Regions from separate parts of the Streptomyces sp. NBC_00820 genome, predicted to be linked through region 2. Evidence: riboswitches for the same ligand, from Rfam matches in the RefSeq annotation. Region 2 holds a riboswitch; each other region holds the start of a gene.
What was found. A riboswitch is a leader RNA that binds a small molecule or an ion and turns the genes downstream of it on or off. The one in region 2 is predicted to bind cyclic di-AMP.
Positions count from the first base shown of each region.

Region 1 (7,302 bases), 450 kb from region 2:
ATCGCCGAGTTGGCGCGGGGGCACGTCAGGTAGTACGTCGTCGGGAAGGGCGTGCCGTCGGGCAGCCGGGGCGCCGTCTCGACGACGTCCGGCTGGCCGCAGGGGCAGCGGTGCGCGATGGCACGAAGGCCCCGCGGCGGACGGCCGAGCTGCTGCTTGAAGGCCTCTACGTCCGCTTCGGTGGGCTCGGTGCGCGGGGTGGTCGGCGGGGGCGTTTCCATGGGACTGCTTTCAGGGTGGCTTTGTGTCGGTTACCGGCCGGGGCCGGTCACTGGTCGGAGGCGTCGGACTTGTCGACCCCGTCCCAGACGTTCGCGTACCAGGGCCGGTGGGCGCCCTGGAGGTCGGCGCGGGCCTGCTTGGCCGCGCCGGTGTCGATGACGACGTACCCGGTCTCGCCGGGCATCACATAGTGCAGCCGGCGCCGGATCTGCTGCTCGGCGTAGGCGTCGTCCTGCCAGCGCGCCTTGGTGTCGCGCAGCTGCTCGACGCGCTCGCGTGCCTGCTCCTGCTGCCGCTGGAGGTCGGCGATCTCGGCGCGCTGGGAGACGTACTGCCGCATCGGGTAGGCGAGGGCGACGATCAGCGAGCACAGCACCAGGGCGAGCAGGGCGGCGCGGCCGGTGAGCCGGGAACGGCGGGCCTGCCGCTTGGTCTGGGACCGGTAGACGCGGGCCGCCGTCTGTTCGCCGAACAGCCGCAGCCTGGTCGCGGTGGAGAAACGGTCCCGGTCCCGGTCCTTCACGGCCATCTGGCTCGCCGCCTCCCCTTGCCTGTGCCTCACACGTGCGTACGTCCCCGGACACGGTACGGGACCGGGTACGGGGACGTACGGACGACTGGCCAAGCCGCGACTCATCGCGGCCCGGCCGATGGCGGTGTCGCTCAGCCCTTGCTGCGTCTATCGGTTCGCAGAGCGAAACCGCGGGAACGCGCTGCGGCCGGCGTAGACCGCGGCGTCGTCGAGGATCTCCTCGATGCGCAGCAGCTGGTTGTACTTGGCGACGCGGTCCGAGCGGGCCGGGGCGCCGGTCTTGATCTGGCCGCAGTTCACGGCGACGGCGAGGTCGGCGATGGTGACGTCCTCGGTCTCACCGGAGCGGTGGGACATCATGCACTTGAAGCCGTTGCGCTGGGCCATCTCGACGGCGTCCAGGGTCTCGGTCAGCGAACCGATCTGGTTGACCTTGACGAGCAGGGCGTTGGCGGAGCCCTCCTCGATGCCACGGGCCAGGCGCTCCGGGTTGGTGACGAAGAGGTCGTCGCCGACGATCTGGACCTTGTCGCCCAGCTTGTCGGTGATGACCTTCCAGCCGGCCCAGTCGTCCTCGTACAGCGGGTCCTCGATGGAGACCAGCGGGTACGCGGAGACGAGCTCCTCGTAGTACTCGGTCATCTCGGCGGCCGAGCGGGACTTGCCCTCGAACTCGTACTTGCCGTCCTTGTAGAACTCGGACGCGGCGACGTCGAGCGCGAGCGCGATCTGCTCACCGGGGATGTACCCGGCCTGCTTGATGGCCTCGAGGATGAGGTCGAGGGCCTCGCGGTTCGAGCCGAGGTTCGGGGCGAAGCCGCCCTCGTCGCCCAGGCCGGTGGACAGGCCCTTGGTCTTCAGCACCTTCTTGAGGGTGTGGTAGACCTCGGCACCCCAGCGCAGGGCCTCGGAGAAGGACTCCGCGCCGATCGGGGCGATCATGAACTCCTGGATGTCCACGTTGGAGTCGGCGTGCGAGCCGCCGTTCAGGATGTTCATCATCGGAACGGGCAGCAGGTGGGCGTTCGGGCCGCCGAGGTAGCGGAACAGCGGCAGGTCGCTGGCCTCGGAGGCGGCGTGGGCGACGGCGAGGGAGACGCCGAGGATGGCGTTGGCGCCGAGCGAGCCCTTGTTCTCGGTGGCGTCCAGGTCGGACATGGCCTGGTCGATCAGGCGCTGCTCGGTGGCGTCGTAGCCGACGAGCTCCGGGCCGATCTGCTCGATGACGGCGAGGACGGCCTTCTCGACACCCTTGCCCTGGTAGCGGTTCGGGTCACCGTCGCGCAGCTCGACGGCCTCGAACGCACCGGTGGAGGCGCCGGACGGAACGGCGGCACGACCCGTGCTGCCGTCGTCGAGGCCGACCTCGACCTCGACCGTGGGGTTGCCTCGGGAGTCCAGGATTTCCCGGGCTACGACGACGTCGATGGACGGCACGAGCATCTCCTTCTTGGGATGTGACGCTGAAAGTGCGGGGCTGGTGTGCCTTGCGCCTAGAGCCTAACCGTCCCGGGGTCGTCGGCCGCTGACCGACTGCCCCGTGGACAGGGAGACCGTATCCATTGTTCACTCGCGGAACAAAGGGGTGCGTGGATGAGATGTGGCCGAAGAACGGGAAACGCACCGGGCGGAACGGAGCGGGACCGCGCGCGACCGGCCGCGACCGGCCGCGGAGGCGTGGAGCGGGGGGACGAAGAACCCCGCCCCGGTGCGTGCGGGGGAACACGCGCCGGGGCGGGGAGTCATGGGGACGAGACCCTCACGGGACCCTGGTGGGCCGGGATGCCGGCACCGCGAGGGGGTGGCGGCCGCGGCCGGGGCCGCGACCGGGGCCGGGGGTCACTTCAGGTGGAGCTGCTGACCCGGGTAGATGAGGTCGGCGTTCGCGACGATGTCCTTGTTCAGCTCGAACAGCTTCTTCCAGCCGCCCTTGACGCCGTGCTTCTGGGCGATGGAGCCGAGGGTGTCACCCTTGACGACCTTGTACTCGCCGTCACCCTTCTTGACCTTCGCACCGCTCGGGGTGGTGACGGTCGCGGCGGGGCGGGCCGCGGAGCGGGAGGCGGCCTGGGTGTCGGTGGAGCGGGCGGTGCTGGTGCTGCTCGGGGCGGCAGGGGCCGCGGGGGCAGCCGGGGTCGCGGGGGCGGCCGGGGCGCTGAAGGGGGTGCTGGACAGGCCCGTGCCGCAGGTCGGCCAGGCGCCCTTGCCCTGGGCGGCGAGGACCTTCTCGGCGATGGTGATCTGCTGCGTCTTGGTCGCCTTGTCGGCCGTGGCGGCGTACTGCGTGCCACCGTAGGCGGCCCAGGTGGAGGCGGAGAACTGCAGGCCGCCGTAGTAGCCGTTGCCGGTGTTGATGGACCAGTTGCCGCCGGCCTCGCACTGGGCGACCGCGTCCCACTCGGAGGCGGTGGCGGCGGAGGCGTTGCCGGCCGCCATCAGCGGGCCGGCGACGGCGGCGCCGGCGACACCGGCGAACGCGAGGGCGCGGACGGCCTTGGACGAACGACGATGCTTGTTCTTGCTGGCAAACAGCATGGATCGATCCCCTCACCGACGCCTGCGAGGTGAGCTGTCGGGTTCGGGCCGGTTGAGTTGCCCGGCCACCCCTTCCCCGAACGGGAAGGCGTGGCTTCACCCCCAGCCGGACGCGGCTTCAACCGCCGGGTCCGGCACTTACCTTGGGTCCCCCGCTCCTGCCTGCGGCGCGTGACGCGTCGACTGTTCCCGGGTGGCCACTGGCAGGATTCGGCGTTGCGGCGGCCGGGGCTCGTGGTGACGAGCGGTCCTGACCGTAGACAGGCGGCCGACGGAAAACCAAAGACGATCAGGGCTTCTGAGACTCATCCCACACTTTCACCAAAACGGACATTAGCGGTGAAGTGGGGCGTCAACTGCCGCTGTTACGCGCCCTTTTCGTCCCCTACTTTCAGGGTCTGACCGGGGGCGATGTTGTTCGCGTCGGTGCCGATGTCCTTCTTGTTCAGGGAGTAGAGGGCGCGCCATCCGCCGTCGAGGTCGAGGGAGTCGGCGATGGAGCCGAGCGTGTCGCCCTCGTGGACCGTGTAGGTGCCCGCGTCGCGCAAGGCATGCCGGCCGGAAGAGTCCGCCTTCTGGCCGCCCTTCGCGTCCTCGGCCGCACTTCCGCCGCGGTGGCGGCCGCCGCTGTCGAGGCTGCCGGTGTCGACCAGGGCCCAAGAGCCGCCGGTCTGCGCCGAATTGTCCGTCTCCTTGACCGCGGGGGCCCTGGTGACCGGGCCGTCGCTCACCCGGCCGCCGGCGTAGTTGGGCATCGCGGATTCCTCGGACCCGGAGGTGTCCGCCCCCTTGCCAGTGTCACTGGAGTCGCCGCTCGCACTCGCGGGCTGGTCGTCCTTCTTGTCCGCGCCCTTCGAGGAGGAGTCGGGCGAGGGCGACGAATCCGGCAGGGCGGGCGATTCGGATGCCTTGTCCGAACCGGACTTGCCGGCGGACCCGGAGTTGTCCCCGCTGTCCGCGGTGCCGGGGGTGGCCGAGCCACCGACGCCGGTGTCGACGTTCACGGAGCCGGAGTTGGAGGTCAGTCCGGACAGCAGGGCGCACGTGGCCCAGGGGGTGGTCCCCTTGTCGGCGAGGATCTTCTCGGCGACCGAGATCTGCTGCGAACGGCTGGCCTGGTCGGCGGTCTCGGCGTACTGGGTACCGCCGTACGCACTCCAGTCCGCCTGGGAGATCTGCAGGCCGCCGTAGAAGCCGTTGCCGGGATCGGCGCTCCAGGAGCCACCGCTCTCGCACTCGGCCACCTTGTCCCACGTGGTGCCGTCGGCCGCGTGGGCACTCGCGGCACCGAGGAGCGGGATGGCGATGGCCGAGCCGGTGACACCGGCCGCGACGAGGAGAGCGGGAGCCTGGCGAGGGCGACGGTGACGACCGTTCCCGGAGAGCATGCGGAGGCCTTTCGAGCGACAGCAGGATCGGCGCGGCGGATGGTGCGTCGCCACACTGATGGGTGAACGTATAGGCATACGATCGTCCGTCACAAGTTCATGCCGCACAGATCACGTGAAGATCACAATGCTGACGCTCCGTCAGATGCCCTCCGGCGCACGGCTCATCGGACCGGCGTGAACTCCACGGGGAGCGTGCGCAGGCCCCGCATGATGAGCCCGCCGCGCCAGCGCAGGTCCGCCGGATCGGCCGCGAGCCGCAGGTCGGGCAGGCGGGTCAACAGGGTGGCCAGCGCGGTCTGTCCCTCCAGCCGGGCGAGCGGGGCGCCGACGCAGTAGTGGATGCCGTGGCCGTAGCCGAGATGCTGGTTGTCGCGACGGGACAGGTCCAGGACGTCCGGGTCGGCGAACCGCTCCGGGTCCCGGTCGGCCGCGGCGAGTACGACGAGCACCGGGTCGCCGGCGGCGATGTCCTGCCCGCCGATGGTGAGCGGCTGGGTGGCGAAGCGCCAGGTGGCCAGCTCCACGGGGCCGTCGAAGCGCAGGAGTTCCTCCACCCCGGTCGCCAGGAGGTCCCGCTCCCCCTCGGCGAGGGACCGCTGGAGGCGGTCGCGCTGCCCGGGGTGGGTGAGCAGGGCGTAGGTGCCGTTGCCGATGAGGTTGACGGTCGTCTCGAATCCGGCGAACAGCAGGATGAAGGCCATGGCCGCCGCCTCGTTCTCGGTGAGGTGCTCGCCATGGTCGGAGGCGCGGATGAGGGCGGAGATCAGGTCCTCGCCCACAGCGGGCTCGGCGGGCAGCGCCTGCCGCTTCTTGTGGATGAGTTCGGCCAGGTAGCCGCGCATCTTCTTGACGGACCGCGCGACCCCGCCCCGCGGCCCTCCGCCGTGGCGGATCATCATGCCCGCCCAGTCCCGGAAGTCGTCCTGGTCCTCGCGCGGGACGCCGAGCATGTCGCAGATGGCGTAGATGGGAAGCGGGAAGGCGAACTCGTGGATGAGGTCGGCGGATCCGCGGGCGGCGAACTCGTCGATGAGGTGGTCGGTCAGCTCCTGCACCCGGGACGCGAACTCGGCGACACGGCGGGGCGTGAACGCCTTGCTGACCAGCCGGCGCAGCCGGGTGTGGTCCGGCGGGTCGATGTTCAGCAGGTGCGTCATCAGCTCGGCCTTGCGCTCGCCGGGGATGCCGGTCTTGCCCTTGGCGTGCGCGGGCTCGTCATGGTGCGCCGGGTTCTTGCTCAGCCGCTGGTCGGCCAGGGCCTGCTTGGCGTCGGCGTACCGGGTGACCAGCCAGGCCTCCACCCCGCTGGGCAGCTTGGTCCGGTGCACGGGCGCGTGCTCGCGGAGCCAGGCGTAGGCGGGGTAGGGGTCGGCGGCGAACTCCCAGGTGAAGAGCTCCGGGGCGGTTCCGTCACTGCCGTCAGTGCCGGCAGTGACGGCAGTGCCCTCGGGGGCATCAGGGGCGTCGGGGTTGAGCTGGTTGGTCACCCCTCGACGGTATCCGCACTCGTGACCGGACCTCGACCGTCAGAACCCGCCCAGGGCCCTCCTGCCGGACCGGACCGGCCCGGCGCACCGCGCACCGCACACCGCACACCGCACACCGCACACCGCACACCGCACACGATCCCGGCGGCGCGTCCTAGTTCCACTCCGATTCCGGGTCCGGCTCGGCCGCCGACTCGGCCTCGGACTCGGGCTCCCTCTTCGGCTCCACGCCCTCGCTCGCCCGTATCGCGTCCCGGTAGGCCCGTGACGCCGCGCGCAGGGCCGCCTCCGGGTCGACCCCGTCGGCCTCGGCGCGGACGGCCAGCGCCAGCAGTTCGTAGCCGATGCCCTCGCCCCGGGGCAGGGGTACGTCCAGGCCGCCCGTGCGGGTGCGGGAGGCGAGCTTGGCGGCGAGGGCGAGTCCGGGCTGGCCGAGCGGGACGCCGTCCGTCACCGAGGTGCGCCGCTTCTCCTCGGCCTTGGTGCGCAGCCAGTGCGCCTTGACGTCCTCGGGGGTCTCGGCCTTCTCCTCGCCGAAGACGTGCGGGTGGCGGTGGATGAGCTTGGCGACGATGCCGCCGGCCACGTCGTCGACGGAGAACGGCGCGTCCGGGTCCTCCTCGGCGATACGGGAGTGGAAGACGACCTGGAGCAGGACATCGCCCAGTTCCTCCCGGAGTTCCTCGCGGTCGCCGGCCTCGATGGCCTCGACGAGTTCGTACGCCTCCTCGATGCCGTACTTGGCCAGGCCCTGGTGGGTCTGGCGGGAGGACCAGGGGCACTCCTCGCGGATGCGGTCCATGACCTGCACGAGGTCGAGGAGGCGGGCGCCGGGCAGGTCGTAGGAGGCCGGGAGCAGCTCCAGGTCCGGCATCCGCACCCGGCCCGAGCCGGCCAGCCGGGCGAGTCCGTCGGTGAGGGCCGGCTCGCCCTCGCCCGTGGCCACGACCACCACCGTCCGCCCGCCGGCACAGGCGTCGACCACCTCCTGCGCGGTGGGGGACGTCCGCTCCACGACTATCCCGGCTTCCCGCAGGTAGGGCAGCTGCGGATGGGCGCCGTCCGCGCACAGCACGGCGTCGGCGGTGCGCAGGGCCTGCCAGGCGGGCCAGGACAGCAGACCGGGGGCGACGCG
Region 1 covers NZ_CP108882.1:3,529,032-3,536,333, forward strand. Annotated here, with positions in the region: gene OIB37_RS15935 (DUF501 domain-containing protein) at 1-221, opposite strand, end outside; gene OIB37_RS15940 (FtsB family cell division protein) at 269-751, opposite strand; gene eno (phosphopyruvate hydratase) at 902-2,197, opposite strand; gene OIB37_RS15950 (transglycosylase family protein) at 2,594-3,289, opposite strand; cyclic di-AMP (ydaO/yuaA leader) riboswitch at 3,294-3,469, opposite strand; gene OIB37_RS15955 (transglycosylase family protein) at 3,655-4,677, opposite strand; gene OIB37_RS15960 (cytochrome P450 family protein) at 4,842-6,167, opposite strand; gene OIB37_RS15965 (nucleoside triphosphate pyrophosphohydrolase) at 6,322-7,302, opposite strand, start outside.
Region 1: it holds a riboswitch for cyclic di-AMP, as region 2 does, so the genes downstream of both, OIB37_RS15950 (transglycosylase family protein) here and OIB37_RS18020 (M23 family metallopeptidase) in region 2, are expected to answer to the same signal.

Region 2 (7,302 bases):
TCGTCCTCATGCGGTACGAGCCCACCGCGCCCGGCACCGGCCCCCTGCCCACCGCCGCCGACCACCACTGGCTGCGCACCGCCTGCGAGCTGGCCGCCCTGTGCCCGCCGTCGGAGACGGCCTTCAGCGTCGGCGCGGTGGTGGTCGCCGCCGACGGCACCGAGCTGGCGCGCGGCCACTCGCGCGAGGGCGGCGACCCGGTCGTCCACGCGGAGGAGGCGGCGCTGGCCAAGCTCGACCCGGCCGACCCGCGCCTGCCCGGAGCCACCGTCTACAGCAGCCTGGAGCCCTGCGCGCGGCGCGCCTCCCGCCCGGCACCGTGCGCCGAGCTGATCCTGCGGGCCGGGGTGCGCCGGGTGGTCACGGCCTGGCGGGAGCCCGACACCTTCGTGACGGCGGCCGACGGCGCCGGCGTGCTCGCGGACGCGGGCACGGCCGTCGTCCTGCTGCCCGAGCACGAGGCCCTGGCGAAGGCGCCGAACGCGCACCTGACGCGCTGAGCGGCGGGCGGGAGCGGCAGGTCACGTACACAGCCACGTACACAGCCCCGCGGCACGGGTCGGCGGCCCGTGCCGCGGGAACGGCGGACGGCCCCTAGGCGTGCCGCACGAAGACGACGAGTGCGACGACGGCCGTCGCGACGAGCCCGATGAGGACCCCGGCCACCTGGGGCGACATCCGGTCCCGCGGCCGCTTCGGCGGCTGGACCCGTTCGGACCGGTCCGTGCTCAACTCCCACCAGTTGACGACCCGCTGGAAGTCCACGGCGAAGTCGGGGGAAGGGTGCAGGTTGCTGTGGGTGAGTCCGGGCAGCGAGCGGCGCCGCCCGTCCGCGAGGGTGATCCGGGCGGTGCGTATGGGCCCGTAATTGCTCTTGGTCTCGCGCACGTCGATCCAGCGGATCTCGTGCCAGGGGTGCCGGCGGGCGCGCCCGATGCCCCAATAGATGGTTATCCCGTCGGCTCCGACCGTCGTCCGGCTGCGGATCGTGCTGAAGAAGCCGACGGCCCAGAGCACGACGATCGCGCCGGTCAGACAGGAGAAGGCCACGGTGCTGAGGCCGCGGAGGGCACGGAACCCTTGGATCGCGAGGACGATGCCCAGCGGCGCGAGCAGCCGCCAGGACACGCGGTACCGGTCTCTCGTCCGGAAGATCAGTTCGTTCACGAGCGCGGACGCTACGCCTTCGGGCCCCGGCCCGGACATCCGCGGCGGCCGGTCTGGGACGAACCTGTTGCATGATCACGCCGGGCGGCAACGGCTTCCAGAGGCTGCCGCAGGCCGGCCGGCCGCGTCGGCGGAAAAGGCAGCGGCGGGCGTCACACGGAACCGATGTGCATCGCACCCTGAACATGTCGTATGCTTGAGACACAACGACGCGGGGTGGAGCAGCTCGGTAGCTCGCTGGGCTCATAACCCAGAGGTCGCAGGTTCAAATCCTGTCCCCGCTACTGAAACTCAGGGCCGGAATCCAGATCATCGGATTCCGGCCCTGAGTGATTTCCCGGCGTCCGCGGCGGTGACTGGCGCAAGGCCCCCCGCGGAGTGGCGCGCGTCACGCCCGCTCATCCGCTCGGCTCACAGCGGTCGCCCGCCCCTCCCGCCCCCGCCACGCTGGACACACGTCGAAGACACGGGAGACGAGTGGTGCGCCCTGGTGAGGTGGAGGAAGACCCGCACGCCAGGCCGGGCGGTCACCACGCACGCCTGTCGCCCGCGCTGTCCGGCCGCGTCCACCGTCCGACCTCGCGCGGCCTCATCCGCACCCTGCCCGCGCTCCTCATCGTCGGCGGCGTCCTGTACGCCCTCTTCACGCCGCGCGCCTTCACCGCCGCCCCGTTCTTCACGGCCGCCCCGCTGATCGCCGCGCCCCTGGCCTCGCTGCGCACCACCGTGCTCACCGGCCTCGCCGCGCTGGCCGCCACCGTCGCGGCGCAGGCCCACTTCGGCGCGCACCCGGGCGTCGGCACGGTCACCGAGATCGTCACCGTCGCGACGGTCGCGGTACTGGCCCTGGTCATCAACCGGGTCGTACGCCTCGGCGACCGGCGGCTCGCCTCCGCCCGGGAGATCGCCGAAGCCGCCCAGCTAGCCGTCCTGCCCGAACCCGCCCCGCGGATCGGCGGCTTCGACATCGCGGCCAGGTACGAGGCGGCGCAGGAGGACGCGTACATCGGCGGCGACCTGTACGCGGTGCAGGACAGCCCGCACGGCGTACGGCTGCTCGTCGGGGACGTGCGCGGCAAGGGCATGGGCGCGGTCGCCGCCGTCGCCGTCCTGATCGGGGCGTTCCGGGAGGCCGCCGAGCGGGAGGCGACGCTGGAGGCGGTGGCGGGCCGACTGGAGCGGGCCCTGGCGCGCGAGGACATCCGGCGGGAGCGGATCGCCGCGTTCGAGGACTTCACCACCGCCGTCCTCGCCGAACTCCCGCACGACGAGAAGACCGCCCGGATTCTCAACCGCGGCCACCCCCCGCCGCTGATGCTCTACGCCGACGGCACCCTGCGCACCCTCGCGGCTGCCGAGCCCGCGCTGCCGCTCGGCATGAGCGACCTCGGCCTGTGGCCCGACCGTGCGACCGAGACCCGCTTCCCGAGCGGCGCCACCCTGCTGTTCTACACCGACGGCCTGTCCGAGGCCCGGGACGAGCGCGGCCGGTTCTACGACCCCGCGCGCCGGCTCGTCGGACGCGGGTTCCCCGACCCGGCCACCCTGATCGTCCGGCTCGCCGCGGAGGTGCGGCGGTACGCCGGCGGCGGCATGACGGACGACATGGCGCTGCTCGCCGTACGACGGCGGCCCTGACCGTCGCCGTACGACGGCGGCCCTGACCTGTCGTCCGCGGTCACGGGAGCGGCGGAGGTCACGGATACCGCCGAGATCGCGGATATCACGCAGGGTGAGCGCGTGGGAGCCGTCCGCATCACATCTGAGTCACCATCAAAATCCGGTTGACCCCTGAATGCCGGTCAACTCGCCCCTTTTCAACCGGTCATGACGTGTAAGTCCATCCGAGGAGGCGTTAATGATCAAGCCGGACGGCTTGGAATCTGACACGCGGGTCTATTAACGTTCGATAACGCAGCGCGGTCGTCCCAGCCGTCAACCGAGACGGCTCCGTGCGCACGCGCCGAATCCCGTGAGGGAACCGGGGAACCACCACTTTGGGGTGAATCACGCGAACACCGTCGTGGACTGTTCTCAGTCCGGGCGTCGGTATACGCGCGTAGGAGACCTTCCTGCTCCGAACCCGTCAGCTAACCCGGTAGGCGGAGGAAGGAAAGGAGCGCGCCCGCGTGGCGTCCAACCCCCCTGCCCCGGAAGCCCCGTTCATACCGGCTCAGCGTGACCCCGAGGCGTTCGTCTACGGCGGTCACCGCACCGATGAGGGCCCCTGGGAGGAGTGGAATCCCACCGAGGAGTCCCTCCGTCCGGTACGCGGCCGGCACCGTGTCGCCAAGCAGCGCGGGGGCGGACTCGCCCGCAGCTCCACCGTCCTCGGTGTCGGCGTCATCGCCGCCGTCGGCGCGGGCGGCATGGCCAGCGCCAACACCGGCAAGCCGCCGGTCTCCCTGTCGATGCCCGACCTGTCCTCCGTGTCGTCCGTCGGCTCCCTGCTCGACGGCGGTTCCTCCGACGCGGGGCACCAGGCCGACACGGCCTCGCTGAGCAACGTCGGCGTGACCTCCGCTGAGAGCGGCCAGGACACCGACGCGGGCGAGGTCCTGCGCAGCCGGATCATGGCCCAGGCCGAGCAGCAGCAGAGCAAGGCCGACGTCAGGGCCACCGCGGCCGCCGTCGCCGCCGCCGAGAAGCAGAGCGTCGACGCTGCCGCCAAGGCGGAGAAGGAGGCCGCAACAAAGGCCGCCGACTCCAAGGCGGACGCCGAGGCCGACGCGAAGAAGAAGGCCGAGGCCGTGCGCCTGGCGGCGCTGGCCAAGCAGTACGCCCTGCCGGTGCCGTCGTACACGATCACCTCGACCTTCGGCGAGGCCGGTTCGATGTGGTCCTCCGGCTACCACACGGGCCTCGACTTCGCCGCGCCCACCGGCACGCTCGTCAAGGCCATCCACAGCGGCACCATCACGCAGGCCGGCTGGGCCGGCGCCTACGGCTACCGCACGATCCTCACCCTCGACGACGGCACCGAGCTGTGGTTCTGCCACCAGTCCTCGCTCAACGTCTCCGTCGGCCAGAAGGTCAGCACCGGCGAGGTCATCGGCCGCGTCGGCGCCACCGGCAACGTCACCGGCCCGCACCTCCACCTGGAGGTCCACCCCGGCGGCCAGCCCACCGGCATCGACCCGATGGCGTGGCTGCGGGGCAACGGCCTGAACCCCTGACCCGGCCGCCGGCCGCCTGTTTCACGCACGACCCGTTTCGCGCACCGCCTGTTTCGCGCACCGCCTGTTTCACGCACCGCCCGTTTCGCGTACCTCCCGCTTCACACACTCTTCGCGGGAATCCGGAATGGGCGGTACAGGAGTGACCGTTGGGAAGAAACATGACTGCTTCTCTGCGCAAACTCGGTTCCTCCGACCTCGAGGTCTTCCCGCTCGCCCTCGGCGGCAACGTCTTCGGCTGGACCGCCGACGAGGAGACCTCCTTCGCCGTCCTCGACGCCTACGCCGCGGCGGGCGGCAACTTCGTCGACACCGCCGACTCCTACTCGGCGTGGGTCGAGGGCAACAAGGGCGGTGAGTCGGAGACGATCATCGGTGAGTGGGTGAAGTCCCGCGGCAACCGCGACCAGGTCGTCATCGCCACCAAGGTCAGCCAGCACCCCGACTACCAGGGCCTGTCCGCGGCCAACATCAAGGCCGCCGCCGACGCCTCCCTGCGCCGCCTGGACACCGACTACATCGACCTCTACTACACCCACTTCGACAAGCCCGAAGTCCCGGTCGAGGAGATCATCGGCGCCCTCGACGAGCTGGTGAGGGCCGGCAAGGTCCGGCACATCGCCGCCTCCAACATCACCCCCGAGCGCCTCCAGGCCTCGCTCGACTTCTCCGACCGCGAGGGCCTCGCCCGCTACGTCGCCCTCCAGCCCCACTACAACCTGGTCTCCCGCGACACCTACGAGGGCCCGCTGCAGGACCTCGCCGCCCGTGAGGGCCTGTCCGCCGCCCCGTACTTCGCCCTCGCCTCCGGCTTCCTCACCGGCAAGTACCGCCCCGGTACGGCGGTCGACAGCGCACGCGCCGGCTCGGTCGCCAAGCACCTCGACTCCGCGCGGGGCCAGAAGGTCCTCACGGCACTGGACGAGGTCGCCGCGGCCCACGAGGCCCCCGTCGCCACGGTCGCCCTCGCCTGGCTCGCCGCCCAGCCCACGGTCACGGCCCCCATCGCCTCGGCCCGCACGGTCGACCAGCTCCCGGCCCTCCTCGCCATGGCCGACCTGCACCTGACCGACGCGGAAGTGGCGAAGCTGACGGAGGCGTCGGCCTGATCCAGGCGTTCTTGGCGGTGCCTGACTCCCGCGGCCCGGACGGTCACGACCGATACGGGTTGTACGCGGGAGAAGGCGCCGCCGGACCGCCGTAGCCACGGCTGGGCCCGTACCCGTACCCCTGGCCCTGCTGGTATCCGTACCCGTACCCGTACCCGTAAGGCACCGGCGCCCCGTACGCCGGCCAGAGCGGTGCGGCCGTCCGCGGGGCGGTCATCCGTGCCGCGTACTCCAGGGCCGGCCGGGCCGCCTCCCGGCGCTCCCACAGCGCCTCCAGCAGCTCCCGCTCGCGTACGAGGAAGTCCGCCCCGCCCCGCCCCAGCCGCGCCCGGTGCCGCAGGAAGGCGAGGGAGGTCGCGTACGCCTCGTACTGCGCCACCGCCCGCGCCGCCGGCCGTCCCCCGAGGTGGCGCCGGGCGTGGTCCCGGGCCATCCGCCGGGCCCGCATCGACCCGAGGACGAACGGTTCGGCGGGCCCCAGCCACCCGGCGTACACATACGCGGGCAGCTCCTCCCGTACGGTCCGCAGCTCCCGTTGCCGGGTCCACACCGCCAGCCAGGTCAGCAGCCCGAAGGCGGGCACCATGAAGGCGGCGTACACGGCGAAGAAGCCGAACCGGCCGAAGGCCGAGGAACCGTTCCAGAAGGCGTGCATGCTCATCGCGAGCAGCAGCCCGCCCAGGGGAAGCAGGACGCGCCGCACGCGCCGCCGTTCCGCCGGGAGCGACGCGGCGAAGCCGAAGCCGATGCCGGTGAGCACGGTGAACAGGGGGTGCGCGAACGGCGACATCACGACGCGCACGAAGAAGGTGGCGGCGGTGACGGCGGGGATGCCGCGGCCGCCGGCGAGCTGGTCGGTCCCGAAGGCCGTGCCCAGGTAGAGGATGTTCTCGGTGAACGCGAACCCGGTGGCGGTGAGCCCGGCTATCACCACGCCGTCGACGAGCCCGGTGAAGTCGCGTCTGCGGAAGAGGAAGACCAGCAGGACCGCCGCGGCCTTCGCGGACTCCTCCACGATCGGCGCCACGACGGTCGCGCCGAGGGTGTGCGCGCCGGTCGGGTCGGCCGTGGCCGTGGCGATCCACTCCGTCGCGAAACTGTTGGCGACGATGGCGATCAGCGCCGCCGCGCAGGCCCCCCAGGCGAACGCGAAGACCAGGTTCCGCCAGGGACCCGGCTCGACCCGGTCCAGCCACCGGAAGGCGGCTATGAGCCACGGCACGGGCAGGACGGCCAGCCCGAGCCCGACCAGGAAGCCCTCGGTGCCGGTCTGCCGGCGCACCAGCGCGAGGATGACGAGCCCGGACAGCGCGAGCAGCGTGATCAGCGCCCCGTAGCGCACCCACCGGCGCTGCCACCAGTGCGGATGCGCTCCGCTCGTGGGGCCGGGGGAGTAGGTCGGGTACGGGGGACTGATGGCCACGGCACCGACCCTAACGGTGCGGGGACGAGCGGCTCGCGGGGTTATCCGTCCTGGTGGGACAGGCGACGAAAGAGCAGATCGTTCACCTTGTGCCCCTTGTCCAGTCCCTGGCCCTCGAAACGGGTCAGCGGCCGGAACGCGGGACGCGGCGCGAAGCCGCCGTCCGCCTGGGTGTTCTCGAAGTCCGGGTGCGCGGTGAGCACCTCGAGCATCTGCTCGGCGTACGGCTCCCAGTCGGTCGCGCAGTGCACGATCGCCCCCGGCTTCAGCCGGGTCGCGGCGAGCGTCAGGAACTCGGGCTGGATCAGCCGCCGCTTGTGGTGCCGCTTCTTGGGCCAGGGGTCCGGGAAGTACACGCGCAGCCCGTCGAGCGCGTCGGGCGTGAGCATCTCCCGCAGCAGGATGATCGCGTCGCCGTTGGCCACCC
Region 2 covers NZ_CP108882.1:3,979,727-3,987,028, reverse strand. Annotated here, with positions in the region: gene OIB37_RS18040 (dihydrofolate reductase family protein) at 1-500, shown strand, start outside; gene OIB37_RS18035 (PH domain-containing protein) at 595-1,167, opposite strand; tRNA gene OIB37_RS18030 (tRNA-Met) at 1,378-1,451, shown strand; gene OIB37_RS18025 (PP2C family protein-serine/threonine phosphatase) at 1,648-2,805, shown strand; cyclic di-AMP (ydaO/yuaA leader) riboswitch at 3,119-3,287, shown strand; gene OIB37_RS18020 (M23 family metallopeptidase) at 3,297-4,343, shown strand; gene OIB37_RS18015 (aldo/keto reductase) at 4,505-5,452, shown strand; gene OIB37_RS18010 (PrsW family intramembrane metalloprotease) at 5,496-6,875, opposite strand; gene trmB (tRNA (guanosine(46)-N7)-methyltransferase TrmB) at 6,917-7,302, opposite strand, start outside.

Region 3 (7,302 bases), 2.1 Mb from region 2:
TTCGCCACGGCGGCCAGTTCGGCCGAGACCAGCTTGCGCAGCTCCACGTCCGAATCCAGGATCTGGGTCAGCTCCTCGATCTCCGCGGTGAGCCGCTCCTTCTCCGCCTCCAGCTCGATGCGGTCGAACTTGGTGAGCCGGCGCAGCGGCGTGTCGAGGATGTACTGCGTCTGGATCTCGCTCAGCGAGAAACGCTCCATCAGACGCTGCTTGGCCTGCGCGGAGTTCTCGCTGGACCGGATCAGCCGGATGACCTCGTCGATGTCGACCAGGGCGGTGAGCAGGCCCTCGACCAGGTGCAGCCGGTCCCGCTTCTTGCCGCGGCGGAACTCGCTGCGGCGCCGGACGACCTCGAAACGGTGGTCGAGGTAGACCTCCAGCAGCTCCTTGAGGCCCAGGGTGAGCGGCTGGCCGTCGACCAGGGCGACGTTGTTGATGCCGAAGGACTCCTCCATCGGCGTCAGCTTGTACAGCTGCTCCAGGACCGCCTCGGGCACGAAGCCGTTCTTGATCTCGATGACCAGACGCAGGCCGTGCTCGCGGTCGGTGAGGTCCTTGACGTCGGCGATGCCCTGGATCTTCTTCGCGTTGACCAGGTCCTTGATCTTCGCGATGACCTTCTCGGGGCCGACCGTGAAGGGCAGTTCGGTCACGACCAGGCCCTTGCGGCGGGCGGTCACCGTCTCGATCTCGACGCTCGCGCGCATCTTGAAGGTGCCGCGGCCCGTCGCGTACGCGTCCCGGACGCCGTCCAGGCCGACGATCCGGCCGCCGGTGGGCAGATCCGGTCCCGGGACGAGCCGCATCAGCGCGTCCAGGTCCGCGTTCGGGTGCCTGATCAGGTGGCGGGCGGCCGCGATGACCTCGCGCAGGTTGTGCGGCGGCATGTTCGTCGCCATACCGACCGCGATGCCCGAGGAGCCGTTGACCAGCAGGTTCGGGAAGGCGGCGGGCAGGGCCACCGGCTCCCGCTCCTGGCCGTCGTAGTTGGGGACGAAGTCGACCGTGTCCTCGTCGATCGACTCGGTCATCAGGCTCGTCGCCTCGGTCATGCGGCACTCGGTGTACCGCATGGCGGCCGGCGGGTCGTCGTTGCCCAGCGAGCCGAAGTTTCCGTGGCCGTCCACCAGCGGGACGCGCATCGAGAACGGCTGCGCCATGCGCACGAGGGCGTCGTAGATCGACGCGTCGCCGTGCGGGTGCAGCTTGCCCATGACCTCGCCGACGACACGGGCGCACTTCACGTACGCCCGCTCCGGGCGCAGGCCCATCTCGTTCATCTGGAAGACGATGCGGCGATGCACCGGCTTGAGGCCGTCACGGGCGTCCGGCAGGGCGCGCGAGTAGATGACCGAGTACGCGTACTCGAGGTAGGAGCCACGCATCTCGTCCACGACGTCGATGTCGAGGATCTTCTCCTCGTACGACTCGTCGGGCGGCGGGGTCTTCGTGCTGCGGCGGGCCATCGCTGCCGGCTCCTCCTGTTTTCTGCTCGCGTTCGACGGATCTGACGTGGACCATTGTGGACCGCGGCACTGACAACCCCTGCCGCGACCCGGTCCCTGCGGCCCGCCCCGGGGTGTGGAGGCAGCCCGGTCCGGTTCCGCGACGCCATGCCGGCGCCGCACCCGCGGGCACGCCTGACGCAGGCTACGCGATCCGCTGTGGGCGTACGTGCCGCGGGAACTTCGCCGGGGCCCCGCACGCTTTGCATACAGTGGCAGGAACGGCAGGAAAACCGCGGTTTCGACGACCGCCTCCGCTCGCGAAGGGACGTACATGCCCATGGGTCACACGACCACAGCCGAGGCAGGCTCCGGAGGCCTGACAGCGACCGAGCACCGGCTGGCCAACGGTCTGCGCGTGGTGCTCTCCGAGGACCACCTGACCCCGGTGGCGGCGGTCTGCCTCTGGTACGACGTCGGTTCCCGGCACGAAGTCAAGGGCCGCACCGGCTTGGCTCACCTTTTCGAGCACCTGATGTTCCAGGGCTCGGGCCAGGTGAAGGGCAACGGCCACTTCGAGCTGGTGCAGGGCGCCGGCGGCTCGCTCAACGGCACCACCAGCTTCGAGCGCACCAACTACTTCGAGACGATGCCCACTCACCAGCTGGAGCTCGCCCTCTGGCTGGAGGCCGACCGCATGGGCTCCCTGCTGGCCGCCCTGGACGACGAGTCCATGGAGAACCAGCGCGACGTCGTCAAGAACGAGCGCCGGCAGCGCTACGACAACGTGCCCTACGGCACCGCCTTCGAGAAGCTGACCGCCCTGTCCTACCCCGCGGGCCACCCCTACCACCACACGCCGATCGGCTCGATGGCGGACCTGGACGCGGCCACCCTGGAGGACGCGCGCCAGTTCTTCCGCACCTACTACGCGCCCAACAACGCCGTACTCTCCGTGGTCGGCGACATCGACCCCGAGCAGACGCTCGCCTGGATCGAGAAGTACTTCGGCTCCATCCCCGGCCACGACGGCAAGCCCGCTCCCCGTGACGGCTCCCTGCCGGACATCCACGGCGAGCAGCTGCGCGAGGTCCTCGTCGAGGAGGTCCCGGCGCGCGCCCTGATGGCCGCCTACCGGCTCCCGCACGACGGCACGCGCGCGTGCGACGCGGCCGACGTGGCCCTCACCGTCCTCGGCGGCGGCGAGTCCTCCCGGCTGTACAACCGCCTGGTGCGGCGCGACCGTACGGCCGTCGCGGCCGGCTTCGGCCTGCTGCGCCTGGCCGGCGCGCCCTCGCTCGGCTGGCTGGACGTGAAGACCTCCGGTGACGTCGAGGTACCCGTCATCGAGGCCGCCATCGACGAGGAGCTGGCCCGCTTCGCCGAGGAGGGCCCCACGCCCGAGGAGATGGAGCGCGCCCAGGCCCAGTTGGAGCGCGAGTGGCTGGACCGGCTCGGCACCGTCGCCGGCCGCGCCGACGAACTGTGCCGGTACGCCGTCCTGTTCGGCGACCCGCAGCTCGCCCTCACCGCCGTGCAGCGTGTCCTGGAGGTGACCCCCGAGGAGGTGCGGGAGGTCGCCAAGGCCCGCCTGCGCCCCGACAACCGCGCGGTCCTCGTCTACGAGCCGAAGTCCCCGGGAGCGGTCGAGGACGCCGACGTGCCCGAGGACCCGGAGGCGGAGGCCACCGTGGAAGCCGCCGACGACAACGAGGAGACGGGCAAGTGACCGAGCAGCTCGCCACGATGGAGTTCCACCCCCAGCCGCAGCCCGGCGACGCCAAGCCGTGGGCCTTCCCCGCTCCCGAGCGAGGCACGCTGGACAACGGCCTGACCGTCCTGCGCTGCCACCGTCCCGGCCAGCAGGTCGTCGCCGTCGAGGTACTGCTGGACGCGCCCCTGGACGCCGAGCCGGCCGGCCTGGACGGCGTCGGCACGATCATGGCGCGGGCCTTCTCCGAGGGCACCGACAAGCACTCCGCCGAGGAGTTCGCCGCCGAGCTGGAGCGGGCCGGCGCCACGCTCGACGCGCACGCCGACCACCCCGGCGTCCGGCTCAGCCTGGAGGTTCCCGCCTCCCGCCTGGCCAAGGGCCTCGGCCTGCTCGCCGACGCCCTGCGCGCGCCCGCCTTCGCCGAGAGCGAGGTCGAGCGGCTGGTCCGCAACCGCCTGGACGAGATCCCGCACGAGCTGGCCAACCCCTCCCGCCGGGCCGCCAAGGAACTCTCCAAGGAGCTGTTCCCGGCGACCTCGCGCATGTCCCGCCCGCGCCAGGGCACCGAGGACACCGTCGAGAAGATCGACGCGGAGGCCGTACGCGCCTTCTACGACCGTCATGTCCGCCCCTCGACGGCCACCGCGGTCGTGGTCGGCGACCTGGCCGGCAGCGATCTGGACGCCCTGCTCGCCGACACCCTGGGCGCCTGGACCGGCACCCCGGGCACGCCCCGGCCGGTGCCGCCGGTGTCCGCCGACGACACCGGCCGCGTCGTCATCGTCGACCGCCCCGGCGCCGTTCAGACGCAGCTGCTCATCGGCCGCGTCGGCGCCGACCGGCACGACCGGGTGTGGCCCGCGCAGGTGCTCGGCACCTACTGCCTGGGCGGCACCCTCACCTCCCGCCTGGACCGCGTCCTGCGCGAGGAGAAGGGCTACACCTACGGCGTGCGCTCCTTCGGGCAGGTCCTGCGCTCCGCGCCCCCCGCGCCCGGCGGTGCCACGGGCATCGCGATGCTCGCCATCAGCGGCTCGGTCGACACGCCCAACACCGGTCCCGCGCTCGAGGATCTGTGGAAGGTGCTGCGCACGCTCGCCGCGGAGGGCCTGACCGACGCCGAGCGGGACGTCGCCGTGCAGAACCTCGTCGGGGTCGCGCCGCTGAAGTACGAGACCGCGGCGGCCGTCGCGAGCACGCTCGCGGACCAGGTCGAGCAGCACCTGCCCGACGACTTCCAGGCCGAGCTGTACCGGCGGCTCGCCACCACCGGCACGGTCGAGGCGACCGCGGCGGTCGTCAACGCCTTCCCGGAGGACCGTCTGGTGACCGTTCTCGTGGGTGACGCGGCCGAGATCAAGGCGCCGGTCGAGGCGCTCGGTATCGGCGAAGTCACCGTCGTGGCCGCCGAGTAGAGGCCGGACAGCGACCGAAAGCGGGCCGGACAGCGACCGAGGACGGTCCGCGGAGCGACCGGAAAGCAGGTCGCAGAGCGACCCGAAACCGGCCGTAGGGCGGCCGTGGAGCACCCGAAGAACGGCCGTGCGCGTGTGGGGCCCTGATGACCGACGGGTCATCAGGGCCCCACGCCGTTCCCGGACACGCCGTTCCCGGACACGCCGTTCCCGGACACGCCGTTCCCGGACACGCCGTTCCCGGACACGCCGGACTCTTGCTTCCCAGATGTCCGGATTGGTACGGAGGTTGCCTGTCTGCCCTGTGGGATGCGCTACAAAAGCCCGGATCCGTTTGAGGATCCCGAGCCGCCCCCTTTAGCGTCGTCCGGGCTGTTCGTCAGGCAGTGCGCCGCGCCCGCGGCACCGGACAGCCATCGCCGAGTCCCCGCATGGCGCGAGCCAGGGGAGCCGGGGACCCAACCACAGTCCCTGGGGTGAATCGGACGCCCGCGCGACCGCGAGGGTGCCCGTAGGAGACCTTCCTGCTCCGAACCCGTCAGCTAACCCGGTAGGCGAGAAGGAAGGAAAGGACCAGCCACTTCATGGCGTTCATGTGCGCCGCCGGGAAGCACCGCAAGCCCGGCCGGGTCAAGCGCACCACCGCTCAGGCGGCCGGCATCGCGGCCCTCACCACCACCGGTGTCGTCGGCACCCTCGCAGCCTCCCCGGCCCTCGCCGCGGAGAACTCCGTCGAGCGGACTGGTCTCACCCCCGTCATCACCGTCAACGACTCCCTCGCCGAGGAGATCGACGCGCAGGCGGACGCCCAGAAGGCGGCCGCGGAGAAGAAGGCGGCCGCGGAGAAGGCGAAGAAGGAACGCGAGGCCGAGGTCCGCGCCGCCCGCGCTGCCGAGCGCGAGCGTCTGAACGCCTTCGTCGTCCCGATCGCCGGCTCGTACGTCTCCACGGGCTACAAGACCGGCGGCTCCCTGTGGTCCTCCGGTTCCCACACCGGCATCGACTTCCATGCCGCGAGCGGTACGTCCGTCCACGCGGTCGGCGCCGGCACGGTGGTCTCCACCGGCTGGGGCGGCGCCTACGGCAACCAGATCGTGATCCGGATGGCCGACGGCATGTACACCCAGTACGGCCACCTGTCGTCCATCGGCGTGACGCCGGGCCAGCGGGTCACCCCGGGCGAGCGGATCGGTCTGTCCGGCGCGACCGGCAACGTCACCGGCCCGCACCTGCACTTCGAGGCCCGTACGACCCCGGAGTACGGCTCGGACGTCGACCCCGTCGCCTACCTCCGCAAGCACGGCCTGAACGTCTGACGACTGCGCACGGCATCCCGTACCCGCGCATCCGTACCGCGCATCCCCCTCGCGTATCCCGAAGCCCCGGCCCACATGGCCGGGGCTTTCGCCGTTTTCCGTACGGCTCCCGTGACCGGTGTCCAAAAAATATCCCTGGATTCCGGTCCGCCGTCGGAAATTCCGGCTCATTGTCATAGAGTCACGGAACACGCGTCCATCGTCGACGTTTCCCGGGGATTGAGACGGAGGTCGGGCATGCGAATTCCCGCACATTCGGTGTGCACGGCGATCCGGGACGACATCGTGGCCGGTGTCCACGCGCGCGGCAGCCGGCTGACCGAGGAGGTCCTGGCTCGCCGGTACGGCGTCTCGCGCGTCCCCGTCCGCGAGGCCCTGCGCACGCTGGAGGCGGAGGGCTTCGTGGTGACCCGGCGGCACGCGGGCGCCTGCGTGGCCGAGCCGACCGAGCAGGAGGCCGCAGACCTGCTGGAGATGCGCCTGCTGCTGGAGCCGCTCGGCGCAGCCCGGGCCGCCCAGCGGCGTACCGAGGCACACCTGAAGGTGCTGCGCGGCCTGGTCAGGCTGGGTCAGGAGCGGGCGCGGCGGGGCGGCAGCGAGGATCTGCGCGCGCTCGGCGGCTGGTTCCATGTGACGCTCGCCCAGGCCTGCGGCAGCCACTCGCTGACCTCGGTGCTCACCCAGCTGCGGCACAAGATCGCCTGGATGTACGTGGTGGAGGCGCCGCTCAGCCCCGTGGAGTCCTGGGCGGAGCACGGCGCCATCGTGGACGCGGTGGCGCGCGGCGACAGCGAGCGCGCGCGGGCGCTCACGGCGCTGCATACCGAGCGCGCGACACTCGCGCACCGGCTCCGGGCCACCGCGGGCGGCGACCGCGCGGAGCGTGTGAGGAACGCGCAACATCCCGTAAACATGCCGAGCCTGCGGAATTAACACCGGGGCCGTATACAAAGTGGAGACGCCCGGAGGAGATTATTTCCGCTGCCCTTTTCCTGTACTCCGCGAATTCCATCGGGGAGAGTGGGGGGAACGCGGAAGCCGCGCCACCCTCTCCGGATGACGCGGCTTCCTGAAGCGGCCCGGAATCAGATCCGCCCGGAATCAGACCCGCTCGGAATCAGACCCCGCCCGCAATCGGACCGTCTCGGAATCAGACCGTCTCGGGCAGTTCTTCGAGGCCCTCGGCGACCAGCTTGGCCAGCCGGTCCAGGGCGACGTCCGCGCCCTCGGCGTCGGAGGTGAGGACGATCTCCTCGCCACCCTGGGCACCCAGGCCCAGGACGGCCAGCATGGAGGCCGCGTTGACCGGCGTACCGCCGCCGGTCTTGGCGATCGTGACCGGAACGCCTGCGGCCGTGGTGGCTCGGACGAAGATGGAAGCGGGGCGGGCGTGAAGGCCCTCGGCCCAGCCG
Region 3 covers NZ_CP108882.1:6,084,142-6,091,443, forward strand. Annotated here, with positions in the region: gene OIB37_RS27440 (DNA gyrase/topoisomerase IV subunit A) at 1-1,466, opposite strand, end outside; gene OIB37_RS27445 (M16 family metallopeptidase) at 1,780-3,174, shown strand; gene OIB37_RS27450 (M16 family metallopeptidase) at 3,192-4,574, shown strand; cyclic di-AMP (ydaO/yuaA leader) riboswitch at 4,982-5,145, shown strand; gene OIB37_RS27455 (M23 family metallopeptidase) at 5,159-5,890, shown strand; gene OIB37_RS27460 (GntR family transcriptional regulator) at 6,128-6,823, shown strand; gene OIB37_RS27465 (HPr family phosphocarrier protein) at 7,041-7,302, opposite strand, start outside.
Region 3: it holds a riboswitch for cyclic di-AMP, as region 2 does, so the genes downstream of both, OIB37_RS27455 (M23 family metallopeptidase) here and OIB37_RS18020 (M23 family metallopeptidase) in region 2, are expected to answer to the same signal.